Regions from separate parts of the Labrys sp. 22185 genome, predicted to be linked through region 2. Evidence: predicted binding sites of a transcription regulator. Region 2 holds the regulator's gene; each other region holds the start of a gene.
The links. The regulator LexA, encoded in region 2, represses DNA repair genes until DNA is damaged. The targets are predictions, from matches to a motif close to TGTTCNNNNTGTGTTCNG.

Region 1 (5,078 bases), on a different contig from region 2:
TGACTTGCTTTGTATCTCTGCCGTGTCAAGTTGAGCCGCAATATTTCACGGCATGTTGCCGACGACGGTAGCTGGCGTCTGGGCAGATAGCGTTTGTTGCAGGGCGAGGTGGAATGCAAAAGAACGTGACCGATATCGAGGCAGTTGCGCCTTCTCAGGACCATCAACCCAAGAGCGAAGTGGCATCAACTCCGGCTCCGGCCAAGGCCGGCCTGGCCTCCGACAATGTTTTCGATCGTCTGGTGCATGACGAGGAGGATGTCGTCGGCCTCCTCGCGTTCTCCCTTTCCATGCAGAACAAGCGTGACTGGCTGGTGGCGTTCAAGAAGGAAGTCGGTCGTGACCCGACACCCCAGGAACTCGCCGCCTATGACATCGGCGAGCGGATCGATCGTCGCCTGGCGACCTATCGAAAGCTCGCCGAGCACGCCTTGGCCGGCAATTCCTTCTGGGCCTCGGCCACCCTGACACCGGTGAGCGAATTGCCCGGCCCCACCGTGAGCGAGCCTTCTTCTGCCCCGGCCAAGCCGCAACGCTCGTCCTGGTTCGGCAACAGCAAGGGATGATTGCCGCCCGCTGGCCAGATGGCGGGCAACGCGACCGATGGACGAAAGAGTGGCCTGATCAGAACAGCGCCAATTGTTCGCCCATCCGCACCGGGCGGGTGAACAGGTCGGTGCGCAGTTTCAGCCGCCTGGCGTTGATGCCGAGCCGCGCGGCTGCCAGTTCGAAGCGCCGGCCGATCATCCAGGCATAGGGCCCGGTGCCGGACATGCGCAGGCCCCAGCGTGAATCATAGTCCTTGCCGTCGCGGCTCGAGCGCATCAGCGAGAAGACATGGTTCATGGCATCGGGGCGATGCTCGTTGAGCCAATCGCGCATCAGGCCCGAAATTTCCAGCGGCAGGCGCAGCATGACGTAACCCGCCTCGCGGGCACCAGCCGCACGGGCCGCCTCGAGGATGCGCTCGATCTCGGCATCGTTGATCTTGGGGATGATCGGCGCCACCATCACCGTTACGGGAATGCCGGCATCGGCCAATTGGCGCATGGCCTTCAGCCGCAGGGACGGCGTGGCCGCGCGCGGTTCGAGCGAGCGGGACAGCTTGGCGTCGAGGGTGGTTACCGACAAAGCGACCTTGACGAGGCCACGCCGGGCAAGACGCGCGAGAATGTCGATGTCGCGCGTGATCAGGCCCGATTTGGTGACGATGCCGACCGGATGGCTGGTTCTATCGAGAACCTCCAGGATGGAACGAGTGATGCCGCGCTGGCGCTCGATCGGCTGATAGGGATCGGTATTGGTGCCCATCGCGATGGTGCGCGGCTGGTAGTTCTTCGCCGACAACTCCTTTTCCAAGAGAGAAGCGGCATTCGGCTTGGCGAACAGCTTGGTCTCGAAGTCGAGCCCCGGCGAGAGGCCCATATGCGCGTGCGTCGGCCGGGCGAAGCAATAGACGCAGCCATGCTCGCAACCGCGATAGGGGTTGATCGAACGGTCGAAGGAAATGTCCGGCGAGTCGTTGAAGGTGATGATCTTGCGGGCCTGCTCCTCCTGGATTTCGGTGCGCAGGGTCGGCAATTCCTCGATCGAGTTCCAGCCGTCATCCTCGATGAAGCGCGACAGCCCCTCGAAGCGCCCGCTGGCATTGGAGCCGGCGCCGCGCCCCCGCCGTCGCTCGATGTCGACCACGGTCGTGCCCACCGGCACCGCATCGGTGAGAGAGACCTTGCTTATCGGCACGCCCATGGCCGCCTCCGCGAATCAAATTTCTCTGTTCTCATTAGAACAAAAAGAGAACATCCGGGCAAGCGAAACCAAAATGCCAATCATTTGAGCAGGATCGCGCCTTCGCGCCCCTCACGTCGGGCGGTGGTGCATGATATGCGGACCTTTGAAAAAAGTGACCGTTCCAGTCGGACCAGACTTGCCATGATCAGTGTCGTCATCGCCGCAAACGGCCAGGAAGTCGCGCTGGCGGAAACGCTGGCTGCCCTTGTCCCGGCGGCGGCGGATGGCTTTGTGCGCGAGGTGGTGGTGGTAGCGGAATCCGGGCCGTCGCAGGGCACGCGGCTGGTCGCCGACGCGGTCGGTTGTGTCATTGTCGAGGGCGATGCCAGGGCCGGGCTGGAGGCTGCCCGCAGCGACTGGGTGCTGGTGATGGCGCCGGGCGTCCGGCTGGAAAGCGATTGGTTCCGCGAAGCCGGCGTGATGATGCAGCGATTGCAAAGAGCGAACGACCGGCCGGTTGCGATGCTGTTTCGTGGCGCTGTCGACGATTATGGCTGGCGCGCAAGGCTCTGCGAAATCGTGCTCAAGCTGTCGCGTAGCCGCAGACGGAAGCAGGCCATGCTGGCGCCGCGCAAGGCGCTGCTGGCGGGGGGGCGCTTGGGGACTCATGCCTTGCGCGCGCGTGCTTTTACGGGTGGAGTGGGGACGGTGCGGTGAGGCAGGCGCTCCTGGGACCGCCGGCTTCCAGCCGGCTCTTGGAACCGTCGCACGTGCGGAAAGGAAGAGCCGGCCGGAAGCCGGCGGTCCCAGCGAATCTAGCGCCGCAGCGAAGCTCCACCGCTGTCGAAGACATGGCAGAGGGCGGGGTCGGCGCGTAGCGGCACGGTTTCGCCATGGCGGACCCGCAGCTGGCCGGGGGCTGAAATGGTCAGGTTCTCGCCGCCCGTGGTGGTCGCATAGAGCACCGTCTCGCCACCGAGATGCTCGACCAGATGGACCTTGACCTCGCCGAGCGGCTCGCCGGCCTCGCCGCCGACCAGGATATGCTCGGGGCGGACGCCGAAAGTGACGGGCGCCGTTGCCGCCGCGCCCGGCAGCGGCGCGCCGAGGCGAACCGATTGCCCGGCGACTTCGATCGCATCGCCGGTCCCGGTCAGGCGGCCGGCCAGGAAGTTCATCTTGGGCGAGCCGATGAAGCCGGCCACGAACTGGTTGGCCGGTGCGTTGTAGAGGTCGAGCGGTGCACCGACCTGCATCACCACGCCGTCGCGCAGCACCACGATCTTGTCGGCCATCGTCATCGCCTCGACCTGGTCGTGGGTGACATAGATCATGGTGTTGCCGAGGTCCTGGTGCAGCTTGGCGATCTCCACGCGCATCTGCACGCGCAGTTCCGCGTCGAGATTGGAGAGCGGCTCGTCGAACAGGAAGATGCGCGGTTCGCGCACGATGGCCCGCCCGATGGCGACGCGCTGGCGCTGCCCGCCGGACAGGGCCTTGGGGCGGCGCTGCAGATAATTCTCGATCTTGAGGATCCGGGCGGCATGGTGCACCCGCGTCTCGATCTCGGCCCGCTTGTAGCCGGCGGTTTCCAGGCCGAAGGCGAGGTTCTTGTACACCGTCATGTGGGGGTAGAGAGCATAGGACTGGAACACCATGGCGATGCCCCGGCGCGAGGCCGGCACATTGTTCATGCGCTCGCCGTCGATGAGGAGGTCGCCGCCCGAGATCGGCTCGAGCCCGGCGATCATGCGCAGGAGGGTGGACTTGCCGCAACCGGATGGGCCGACGAACACCGTGAACTCGCCCGGTTCGATGACGAGGTCGACGCCGTGGATGACGTCCAGCGAACCATAGCGCTTCACCACCTTGTCGAGCCTGATGCTGGTCGCCATGCCGTCCTCCCTACAAACCATTCGCACTTGATTGAACCCAAGGGACTGTCATCCCCGGCGGGGTCGTAGACCCCGGGAAGGGGATGACACGTCCTCATTTGCGGGCGGTTCTCTAAGGCCACCAACCGCGATATTTCGGATGATCCGGGCCGATCGGCAGGTCGACGTCGCTGCCGGTCTGGGCGGAGTGATAGAAGGCGGTCGCCAGTTCCAGCGCCCGGCGCGCATCATCGACCGTGACCGGCACCGGGCCCCGGCCATGCAGAGCCTCATGGAAAGCATCCATCTGCCCGAGGAAGCGGCGGCCGACCGGGGGCAGGTCGGCGACGAGATCCTTGATATCGGCGGCCACGGCCTCGTTCGCCGGCAGGATGGTCCAGGGTTCGTCGCCCGGCGAATAGGCCTCGCCGCCGCTCTCGAAGGTGACGTTTTCGAAGCAAAGGCGCAGTCGCGAAATCTCGTTCTGCGAGCCCAAAGTGGCGCTGGCGGCTACCAGCGCGCCATTTTCCATTTCCCAGGAGGAAGAGACGCAATCCTCCACCTCGATGGCGTTGACCCGTGTCGTCGCCCGTGCGAACAGCCGCCGTACCGGGCCCATCAGGTAGGTCATCATGTCGTGCTGGTGGATGGCATGGGTCATCAGCACGCCGCCGAGTTCTGTGTCCCATTTGCCGCGCCAATAGACGGCATAGTAATCGGGCGTGCGCTTCCAATGGGTTTCCACCGTGCCGAGATAGGGCTTGCCCGCCAGCCCCGCCTCGATGACGCGCCTGGCCTTCTGCACGCCCTCGCCGAAACGGTACTGGAAGATCGGCATCAGCATCTGCCCGCTCTGGGCCTGTGCATTGGCGAGCAGGTCGGCCTCATGCAGCGAGCCGACCAGCGGTTTCTCGCAGACGACATGCTTGCCGGCCGCCAGGGCGCGGCTGACCAGCTCGAAATGGGTGGCTGGCGGCGTGGCGATGTCGATCACGTCGATATCGTCGCGCTTGAGAAGTTCGTCGAAATGCAGCGTGCGGCTCTCGGCCGAGAATTCGTCGGCCACCGCATCGAGGCGCTCCTGGTTGCGGTCGCAGACGGCGGCGAGCCGCCAGCGTTCGGGGCGGGCGGCATAGGCCTCGGCGATGTGGGAGCGGCCGATGTTCAGCCCGACCACGGCGACGGATTTGATCTCGCCCATCACGCGGCCTCCTCGGCGTGCTGCTGGGCCCTGAGGGCGAGTTCCATCGCCTTGAAGCAACGGGCCTGCGGCATGGCCGTCTCGGTGCGCTCGAAGACATCGGCGATGAACTGCCGCCCGAAGGGGAGCTCGACCGCCGAGCAATCGATATGCTGCATGCCCTTGCGGTCGGTCAAGAAGAGATGGTCTCCGCCGGGCCGGCCGGCGACGTCGACATATTTGCGCAGTTCGATGGTGCCATGCGTGCCGGTGATGAAGAGCCGCCCATCGCC
Region 2 (5,078 bases):
GACACCCGAGGATCTCAAGGGCGGCGACGCCGCCCACAACGCGTTGGCGTTGCGGGCCGTGCTCGAAGGCGAAAAAACTCCCTATCGGGACATCGCCCTCCTGAATGCCGGCGCTGCCCTGCTCGTGGCGGGACGCGTGCCGAGCCTGGCGGATGGGGTAACCCTCGCCCGCGAATCCGTCGATAAGGGCAAGGCCCTAGCAACGCTCAACCGTTTGGTTGAAATTTCCAACGCGTGAGTGCCATGGCCACCATTCTCCAGAAGATCGAAGCCTATAAGCGCCGCGAGATCGAGGCAGCGAAGGCGTCATGCCCGCTGCCTGAGCTGATCAAGTTGGCGGACCGGGCCAGCCCCGTACGCGGCTTCCAGAGGGCCCTCCAAGCCAAGCTCGACGCCGGCGATACTGCTTTGATTGCCGAGATCAAGAAGGCGAGTCCGTCCAAAGGCCTGATCCGCGCCGATTTCGACCCTCCGACACTTGCCCGCGCCTATGAAGCCGGCGGAGCAGCCTGTCTTTCCGTGCTGACCGACGAGCCCTCCTTCCAGGGGCGGCCCGAGTTCCTCACCGCGGCACGTGCGGCGGTATCGCTGCCCGCCTTGCGCAAGGACTTCCTCTACGATCCCTACCAGGTGGTGGAAGCAAGAGCCTGGGGTGCCGACTGCATCCTGGTGATCATGGCCAGCGTCACCGACGCCGAAGCCCGTGCGCTGATCGCGGCCGCCAAGGACTGGTCCCTCGACGTGCTGTGCGAGATCCACAATCACGACGAGCTCGAGCGGTCCCTCACGCTCGATGTCGGCATGATCGGCATCAACAATCGCGATCTCAACGACTTTGTCACCCGCCTGGAGACGACCGAGACACTGGCGCCGCTGGTACCCGGCGATCGTCTCCTGGTCGGCGAAAGCGGCATCTTCACACCCGGCGACGTCCAGCGCCTGCAGAAGGCTGATGTCAACACCTTCCTGGTCGGCGAGAGCCTGATGCGCCAGGCCGACGTCGCCGCCGCCACGCGTGCCCTGCTGTCTGTGGACCAGGCGGCATGAGCCGGCAAAATACGAATCCTGGCCTTACCCATCTCGACGCCTCCGGCGAGGCGAACATGGTCGATGTTTCGCAAAAGGCCGTGACGAGCCGCACCGCAGTCGCCGAAGGGCGGGTGGTGATGCAGCGCGAGACGCTCGACCTCGTGTTGTCGGGCGATGCCAAGAAAGGTGATGTTCGCGCCACGGCCCGCATCGCCGGTATCATGGCCGCCAAGAAAACCCATGAACTCATTCCGCTCTGCCACCCGCTGCTCCTCAGCAAGGTCGCCGTCGAGATCGAGCCCGACACCGCTCTGCCCGGTCTGACGGTGCGGGCGACAGCCAAGGTCGCGGGTCAGACCGGCGTGGAGATGGAAGCGCTGACCGCTGTTTCCGTCGCCTGCCTGACCATCTATGACATGGTCAAAGCCGCCGACCGGGGCATGCGCATCGAGGCGATCAGGCTCGTAGAGAAGTCCGGCGGCAAATCCGGCGATTGGCATGCGGAGGAAAATCCATGAGCCTGCTTCCCGTCGCGGACGCGCTGGCCAAGGTGGTTGCCGGCGTCACCCCGCTTCCTGTCGAAACCGTGCCACTGCACGCCACGCGCGGACGCGTGCTTGCTTCCGCCATCACCGCGCTGAGAACCCAGCCCGGCTTCAACGCCTCGGCCATGGACGGTTATGCAGTACGCGTGGATGACGCCAAGCAGGGAGCCAGCCTCGAATTGATCGGCGAGTCTGCCGCCGGGCATGGCTATGCCGGTCGGGTCGGCGAGAACCAGGCCGTGCGCATCTTTACGGGCGCGCCCGTACCTGACGGCGCCGACACCGTGGTGATCCAGGAACAGACCCGGCGCGACGGCAATCGCGTCATCCTGGAGGCCACGGCCAAGCCCGGCCAGCATATCCGGGGCCGCGGACTGGATTTTGCCGAAGGCCGTGAGGCCCTGAGGCCTGGAACCGTCATCGGCCCCCGCGATATCGCCCTCGCCGCCGCAATGAACCACCCTGGTCTGCCGGTCCACCGCCGCCCCAAGGTCGCCATCCTCGCCACCGGCGACGAACTGGTATTGCCCGGCCAGGCCATCGGCGAAAACCAGATCGTTGCCTCCAACAATTTCGCCATCCGCGCCCTTGTCGAGGCCGAAGGCGGCGAAGTGCTCGACCTCGGCATCGCCAGCGACGACTTCCCGGCCCTGGAAGCCGCCATCAAGCGAGCTCGCGCCGAAAAGGCCGATGTGCTCGTCACCATCGGTGGCGCCTCCGTCGGCGATCACGATCTGATACAGACCGCGTTGACCCGCGAAGGCATGCGGCTCGGCTTCTGGAAAATCGCGATGCGGCCAGGCAAGCCGCTGCTGCATGGGCGGCTCGGCGCCATGCACATCCTCGGACTGCCGGGCAATCCGGTCTCCTCCGTGGTTTGCGGCGTCCTCTTCCTGGTGCCGCTGCTGCGCGCGTTGCTTGGCCGTTCCGACGCCGGCCCGCCACGCCGCAAGGCCGTCTTTGCCCGCTCCTGGCCGGCCAACGATGTCCGCGAGGACTATATACGGGCCCGCTTCCTGCTTGACGATACGTCAGACATCCTCAAGGTGGAGCCATTGGCACTGCAGGATTCGTCGCTCGTCAGCGTGATGCAGCATGCCGACTGCCTGGTGATCCGGCCGCCCTTCGCACCCGAAGCAAAGGCGGGTGAGACCTGCGAGATCATCGATCTTCGTGCGGCCGGCTATTGACCACGTCTTTAACCTGAACTTCATTGTTGCAGAACACAGTAGGAACATGTAGCACTGTTCTTGTTTTGTTTACACCTTCACCGTGATTCGCGGCCGCCACGACGGGATAGCCATGCTGACCAAGAAACAACATGAATTGCTTCGGTTCATTCATGAGCGCCTGAAGGAACAGGGTGTGCCTCCTTCCTTCGATGAGATGAAGGAAGCACTGGACCTCAGGTCTAAGTCCGGCATTCACCGCCTGATCATGGCGCTGGAGGAGCGTGGCTTCATTCGGCGCCTGCCCAACCGCGCCCGTGCGCTGGAAGTGGTGCGCCTGCCCGAATCGGCGGTGCCGAGCGGTGGCGGCCTGTCGCTCGCCTCTTCCCAGCGTGGTTTCCGCCCCAATGTAATCGAGGGCAATCTCGGCAAGGTTCGCCCCGTCAGGCCTGAAATTGACGACGAGGTCGGCCGGCCGGTCCTCGTCCCGGTGATGGGGCGTATCGCCGCCGGCACGCCGGTCTCCGCCATCCAGTCCAAGAGCCACACCATCAGCGTCACGCCGGAAATGTTGTCCTCCGGCGATCATTTCGCCCTGGAAGTGCGCGGCGATTCCATGATCGAAGCCGGTATCTTCGACAATGACACCGTGCTTATCCGCCGCCAGGACCACGCCGATACCGGCGACATCGTCGTGGCACTGATCGACGACGAGGAGGCGACACTCAAGCGCCTGCGCAAGCGCGGAGCCTCCATCGCACTGGAGGCCGCCAATCCGGCCTATGAAACCCGTATCTTCGGGCCCGACCGGGTGCAGATCCAGGGCAAGCTGGTCGGTTTGTTCCGTCGCTATTGAGCGTGGCCGACATCGTGGCTTGCCGGCTATGAACGCGCTTCGCGCGATCGCGAACTGCAGCTTGCGGCGCCGCGATGTCGAAAACCTGCTCGCGACGAAGCTTCCCCATTCCCTCGTCGATTGCGAGATGGAGGAGTGCGATCTTTCGCGTCTCGATCTCTCTCATTGGGCCTTCGAGCGCTGCAGGCTCAGAAACGCCAAGCTGGTCGGCGCCAGGCTTGCCAATACACTCTGGCGCAACTGCAAGGCGAGCGGCGCCGATTTCCGTGGCACGGACCTAGAGGAAGCGGCGTTCCGCACCGGTGATTACAGCAATACCAGCTTCCGGCGCGCCAAGGCGGCCTCGACGGCTTTTACCGGTTGCAAGCTGACCGGGGCGGACCTCTCCGAAACCTCGGGGCTGGGGCTGGTTTTCGAGGAAGTTCTGCTGATGTCGGCCAAGCTGCCGGCCTTTTCCTTCCGAAAGAGCGTGCTGCGTCGCCTCGACTTCACCCAGGCCGATTTGCGCCAATGTGATTTTCGCGAGGCGATCTTCGAGGAATGCAGTCTGCGTGATGCCAATCTTGTCGATGCTCGCTTCGAGGGTGCCGACTTGCGCGGTGCCGATCTCGGCGGGCTGAAGCTGGCAGACACCCGTTATTTCAAGGGCGCCACGATCTCGAAAGGCCAGGCCGGCCAATTGCTGGCCGAACTGGGCTTGCGGATTGCCTGAGAGAGCCTTCGGAATTCGCAGGCTAATCCGCTCGACACCAGGCAACCAGGAGTGCTCGAACCACTATTCGCCCGAGCACCGCCGAAGGTCGTCATGAACCGGGAAGACAGGTCAGTCGACAGCAATCATGACGTCTGAGGCCTTGATGACGGCATAGGCATTCTGGCCGGGCTTGAGATTGAGGTCGTCGACGGCCTCATTGGTGATCGACGCGGTAATGATGGTGCCGTTGACCTCGAGCTGGATGTGGGAGGTCGTCTGCCCCTTCGTCACGCTCTTGATCGTGCCCTTGATCTGGTTGCGGGCGCTGATTTTCATGAAACTTCCCTTGGCGACGCGAAAGACGCGATCATCATCATTCCTGAAGCAATGTCCACCGGCAAATACTGGTGAAATTAGCGTGGTGGTGGCCCCTTCCAGACGGCGGGTACGATCGGGGTAACCGCCTCAAAACGCGCGATCGTTACCCCGAAAATTGCGGGCGGAGGCCCATGGGGCCGCCACCTTCTCGCTCAGACGCGATGTAGCCAACGCTCAGGTGAGGCCGATGATGTCGCTGCTTTGCAAATTGACCGTGCCCTGGATCGCGATCTGAAAATCCGCCTTCTTGTCACCATTTATATCGCCCTGCAGCATGGTCTGCCCACCCTGGAAGATATAACGCAGTTCACCCGACGAGCCGGTGAAATCGCTATTGGCGATCAGGCTGTGGAACTCCTGAAAACTGAGGTCGATTTTGTCCTCGCCTTGGGTGAAGTCCATGATCG
Region 3 (5,078 bases), on a different contig from region 2:
CTTCAAGGAACTCAACCTCGGTTGAGTTCACTCATCCCCACTTTTTCGGCGAGGCCTCTTCCTGAAAAGGGAGGGGCCTTTTTCATGCACGTCTTGCGTGCTGTTGCGAATTCGCAACTGTCATGGACAAAGCCCTTTTGTGTCAGAACGGTGACTCACCTTAACATTGTGTAATGTCTCGCCTGGGAGGAAAGCTTCGATATCGCGGTGCACAACGACCGCGCCTCTTCGGTATGCCCAATATTGCTTTGCCGGCTTGCCGAAGAGAGAGGCCCTTTTGAAAGGGTCGACTTATGAGATCGGGGTATTTCCATGTCTATTCGTGCAATTTTACTCGGTGCCGGCGCCGGATTTCTTAGCATTGTTGCGGCTTCTGCCGCGGACTTGCCGATGAGCAAGGGCGAGGCTGTCGAATATGTGAAGGTATGTACGGCGTTTGGTCCGGGCTTCTTCTATATTCCGGGCACCGACACCTGCCTGAAGATCAGCGGCCAGATCCGGGCCGACTATTGGTTTGCGCAGGCGCCCAGCAATGCAACGGGCAAGCGCAACATCAGCCAGACGCAGTTCCGGACCAACGCCCGCATCCGCTTCGATGCGCGCACCCAGACCGACTGGGGCATGCTGCGCTCCTTCTTCGAACTCCAGGCCGAGTCGAATGCGGGGGCGGCCACGCATGACACCTTCCAGGTGCGCCAGGCCTATCTGCAGTTCGGCGGCCTGACGGCCGGTTACGCCTGGTCGCCCTATGCCTTCTACGACCCCAATTATCAGGCCGAGTTCTTCGCGCCCTATTTCGGCGAGCAGGGCCGACGCAACCTGATCAGCTATACGGCGCAGTTCGACAAGGCCTACGCCACCCTGTCGATCGAAGACGGCCGCGATCACCGTGCCAATGCCTCGGTCTACGGAAACAATGTCGTGGTCAACGGCGTCACGGTTGCCGGTGGTGTCGGCGGTGCTCAGATGCCGGATATCGTCGGCGTCATCGGCTATGACGACAACAAGAACGGGTGGGGCCGTTTCCAGGTGATGGGCGCCCTTCATCAGAATCGCAGCGCAACGGCCGGCTACAGTACGAAATATGGCTATTCGATCGGTGTTGGCGGCAACGTCAACCTACCGGTTATCGAGGGCGCCTACATCGCAGCCGAAGCGAGTTACGCGGACGGAGCGGTGAAATATCTCGGCGTCGGTGGTTCCCAGCCGAACGGCTCGTCCACCCTGGGTTTTGGAGGCACGGACGCCTACATAACCAACGGCGCGATCCATGATCTCGATAGCGCCAAGGGCTTTGCCGTGCAGGGCGAGGCCGGTCTCAACGTGACCAAGAACCTGCAAGCCATCCTGTTCGGCGGCTATCTGCACTTCGACGCACCGCGCATCGCGTCCAATATCACCGACAATTTCAACTACTATGTCGTTGGCGGTCAGGTGAACTACACCGTGGTCAAGGGCTTCATCGCCGGTGCCGAAGTCTGGTACCAGAACAAGGACCCGGAAGGGCTGAACAGCAAGACGGTTGACGCTGTCGGTGCCGGCGTGCGCTTACGCCGTACCTTCTGACCTGGTTTATACAGATGGAAACATGAACGCCGCGCTCACGAAGGAGCGCGGCGTTCCGCATCTGGTGTCCGGTCAGTTCTGGTTGGCCGGGACGAGATCGGTGCCGTTCAGGCGGCCGATATAGTCGGTGAGCATCGGCACGTAGCGCTCGGCGCCGCCGGCGGCCATCGCCACGCCGAACGAGTTCTTCACCGCATTGCCGATCGGATTGACCAGCCCGGCCGCATCCGCCATCGCCTCCAGATAGGTCAGGTCCTTGAAGGCATTGGCGATGGTGAATTTGTGGGCGTTCTCGTCACCCTCCAGCACCCAGCGCGAGAAGGTCTGGTAGAAGCCGCAATCCATGCGCCCGCCGCGAATGACGCTGTCGAAACGCTTGGGCGTGATACCGACCTTCTGCGACAAGGCGAGGGCCTCCGCATAGAGGGCGGCATAGCCCAGCGACACGAAGTTGTTGAGCAGCTTCATGCGATGGCCGTCGCCCGTGCCGCCGATATGCACGATGCGTCCGGCCCAGGTCGATATCACCGGCTTTAGGCGCTCGAACAGGGCGTCGCTGGCGCCGACCATGGTGTCGAGCGTGCCTTCCCACGCCTCCTTCGGCGTGCGGCCGAGCGGGGCATCGGCATAGTCGATGCCGGCTTCGGCGAGTTCGGCAGCGAGCGCCAGGGTCGAGTTCGGATCGGAAGTCGAGCAGTCGACGACGACGGAGCCCGGCTTCAGGCCGGCCTTGAGCCCGTCGGGACCCCGTATCAGTGCTTCGACCTGCCGCGAACCGGTGACGCACAGAAAGACGATGCTGGAAGCGGCGCCGATCTCGCGCGGGGTCTTGGCTTCCTTTGCGCCGCGCGCCACGAGATCCTCCACCGGCGCTCTGTTGCGATGCCCCATCACCGTCAGCGCATAGCCCTTCTCCACGATGTTCTTGGCCATGCCATGGCCCATATAGCCGACTCCGATGAAGCCGACGCTTTCCTGCGCATTCGTCATTGCAATCGTCCCGTTTCCTGTCCCGCATTTGCCGATCGGGTTGCCGGCGCATCCTGCCGGCGAGGAGTTTGGACGGGGAGGGGCTTGGGGCGCAAGCCTGATCGGTGCAATGGTATGATGATTTATCGCAAGCCGCCTGGTGATCAGCTTTTGTTAAATAAGAAATTTGAGAACAAAAATAGAACTTGCGTTAACGAGAACAAAATGGGTACATAGCGCCACGGGGCTTCGAATTGCGACAAGATTGCAGCCCGGTGTTGGAAATTGATTGGTCCGGATGACGAATCCGTTCGTGCTTGATAGGGAAACGGGCATATGAGTCAGACGCAGCTGCGCTTGGTCGAAGGAAGCTCCATGGACAAGACGAAGGCGCTCGACGCCGCCCTATCACAGATCGAACGCTCCTTCGGCAAGGGCTCGATCATGCGGCTCGGCAAGGGTACCAAGACGATGGAGGTGGAGGCGATCTCCACCGGTTCTCTTGGTCTCGACATCGCGCTCGGTGTCGGCGGCTTGCCCAAGGGCCGGGTCATCGAGATCTACGGGCCGGAATCCTCGGGCAAGACCACGCTGGCGCTGCATAGCGTCGCCGAGGCCCAGAAGAGGGGCGGTGTCTGCGCGTTCATCGACGCCGAACATGCGCTCGATCCGGTCTATGCCCGCAAGCTCGGCGTCAATCTCGATGAATTGCTGATCTCGCAGCCCGATACCGGCGAGCAGGCGCTCGAGATCTGCGACACGCTGGTGCGCTCGGGTGCGATCGACGTCATCGTGATCGACTCCGTCGCGGCGTTGACGCCCAAGGCCGAAATCGAAGGCGAGATGGGTGATGTGCAGCCAGGCCTGCAAGCCCGCCTGATGAGCCAGGCGCTGCGCAAGCTGACGGCCTCGATCGGGCGTTCCAACTCGATGGTCATCTTCATCAACCAGATCCGCATGAAGATCGGCGTGATGTATGGCAGCCCGGAAACCACCACGGGCGGCAACGCCCTGAAATTCTACGCCTCGGTCCGCCTCGACATCCGCCGTATCGGCGCGATCAAGGACAGGGAAGAGGTGGTCGGCAACCAGACCCGAGTGAAGGTGGTCAAGAACAAGGTGGCGCCGCCCTTCAAGCAGATCGAATTCGACATCATGTATGGCGAGGGCGTCTCGAAGGTGGGCGAGTTGATCGATCTCGGCGTCAAGGCCGGGGTGGTCGAGAAGTCCGGTGCCTGGTTCAGCTATGAGAGCCAGCGCCTCGGCCAGGGCCGCGAGAACGCCAAGCAGTTCCTCAAGGACAATCCGGATGTCGCCGACAAGATCGAGGGCCAGATTCGCCAGAATGCCGGCCTGATCGCCGAACGCATCCTCGACAATATCGATCCGGCGGACGCCGAGGACGATTGAGGCGGCTGCCGTCCCCCGCAGGTTCGGGGAGCGATCCTTGCCGCTTGGTCCTGAAAAACCCGCCTGTCAGGCCCGGCAGGCGGGTTTTTCGTGAATGAGCGCCTCGACAGGCCGAAACAGCCTCGCTACAACGCCCCACCACCATGATTGCTGGCCAGGCCGTAAGGAAGGGACCAGCCAAACAGGCACTTGGGCCAAATAGGCAAATTGGGCATGAGCGGCGTCAACGAGATCCGATCCACCTTCCTCGACTATTTCGTGCGGAACGGCCACGAAGCCGTGGCGTCCTCGCCGCTGGTGCCGCGCAACGATCCGACCCTGATGTTCACCAATGCCGGCATGGTGCAGTTCAAAAACGTCTTCACCGGCATCGAGAAGCGTCCCTATTCGCGCGCCGCGACTTCGCAGAAATGCGTACGCGCCGGCGGCAAGCATAATGATCTCGACAATGTCGGCTATACGGCCCGGCATCACACCTTCTTCGAGATGCTCGGAAACTTCTCTTTCGGCGACTATTTCAAGGATCGCGCGATCGAGCTCGCCTGGAACCTGATCACCAAGGATTTCGGCCTGCCGGCGTCCAAGCTCCTGGTGACGGTGTTCTCCGAGGATGACGAAGCCCATCGGCTGTGGAAGAAGATCGCCGGACTGCCGGATGACCGCATCATCCGCATCCCGACCTCAGACAATTTCTGGCGCATGGGCGACACCGGTCCCTGCGGTCCGTGCTCGGAAATCTTCTACGATCACGGCGACCACATCTGGGGTGGCCCGCCCGGTTCGCCGGACGAGGATGGCGACCGCTTCATCGAGATCTGGAATCTCGTCTTCATGCAGTTCGAGGAACTGGTGGGCGGCGAGCGTGTCAACCTGCCGCATCCCTCGATCGATACCGGCATGGGTCTCGAGCGCATCGCCACCGTGCTGCAGAACAAGCACAACAATTACGACATCGATCTCTTCCAGGCCCTGATCCGTGCGTCGGTCGAGGCGATCGGCGTGCCGGCCGAAGGCCCGGCTCTGGCCAGCCACCGCGTCATTGCCGACCATCTGCGTGCTTCCTCCTTCCTGGTCGCCGACGGCGTGCTGCCATCGAACGAGGGCAGGGGCTATGTGCTGCGTCGCATCATGCG

Region 1: a site for LexA is predicted at 1,785-1,802, ahead of ACTJKX_RS14130 (PA0069 family radical SAM protein). Genes of this name have one in related genera too.
Region 3: a site for LexA is predicted at 2,725-2,742, ahead of recA (recombinase RecA). Genes of this name have one in related genera too.

The regions. Positions count from the first base shown of each region.
Region 1 covers NZ_JBQEPH010000006.1:88,337-93,414, reverse strand. The annotation lists gene ACTJKX_RS14135 (hypothetical protein) at 114-566, shown strand; gene ACTJKX_RS14130 (PA0069 family radical SAM protein) at 625-1,749, opposite strand; gene ACTJKX_RS14125 (glycosyltransferase) at 1,933-2,448, shown strand; gene ACTJKX_RS14120 (ABC transporter ATP-binding protein) at 2,547-3,626, opposite strand; gene ACTJKX_RS14115 (Gfo/Idh/MocA family protein) at 3,739-4,806, opposite strand; gene ACTJKX_RS14110 (Gfo/Idh/MocA family protein) at 4,806-5,078, opposite strand, start outside.
Region 2 covers NZ_JBQEPH010000015.1:89,483-94,560, forward strand. The annotation lists gene trpD (anthranilate phosphoribosyltransferase) at 1-238, shown strand, start outside; gene trpC (indole-3-glycerol phosphate synthase TrpC) at 244-1,047, shown strand; gene moaC (cyclic pyranopterin monophosphate synthase MoaC) at 1,044-1,547, shown strand; gene ACTJKX_RS24785 (molybdopterin molybdotransferase MoeA) at 1,544-2,764, shown strand; gene lexA (transcriptional repressor LexA) at 2,877-3,599, shown strand; gene ACTJKX_RS24795 (pentapeptide repeat-containing protein) at 3,628-4,311, shown strand; gene ACTJKX_RS24800 (TOBE domain-containing protein) at 4,423-4,629, opposite strand; gene ACTJKX_RS24805 (hypothetical protein) at 4,846-5,078, opposite strand, start outside.
Region 3 covers NZ_JBQEPH010000008.1:218,394-223,471, reverse strand. The annotation lists gene ACTJKX_RS17955 (fumarate hydratase) at 1-25, shown strand, start outside; gene ACTJKX_RS17950 (porin) at 391-1,566, shown strand; gene ACTJKX_RS17945 (NAD(P)-dependent oxidoreductase) at 1,639-2,556, opposite strand; gene recA (recombinase RecA) at 2,872-3,945, shown strand; gene alaS (alanine--tRNA ligase) at 4,159-5,078, shown strand, end outside.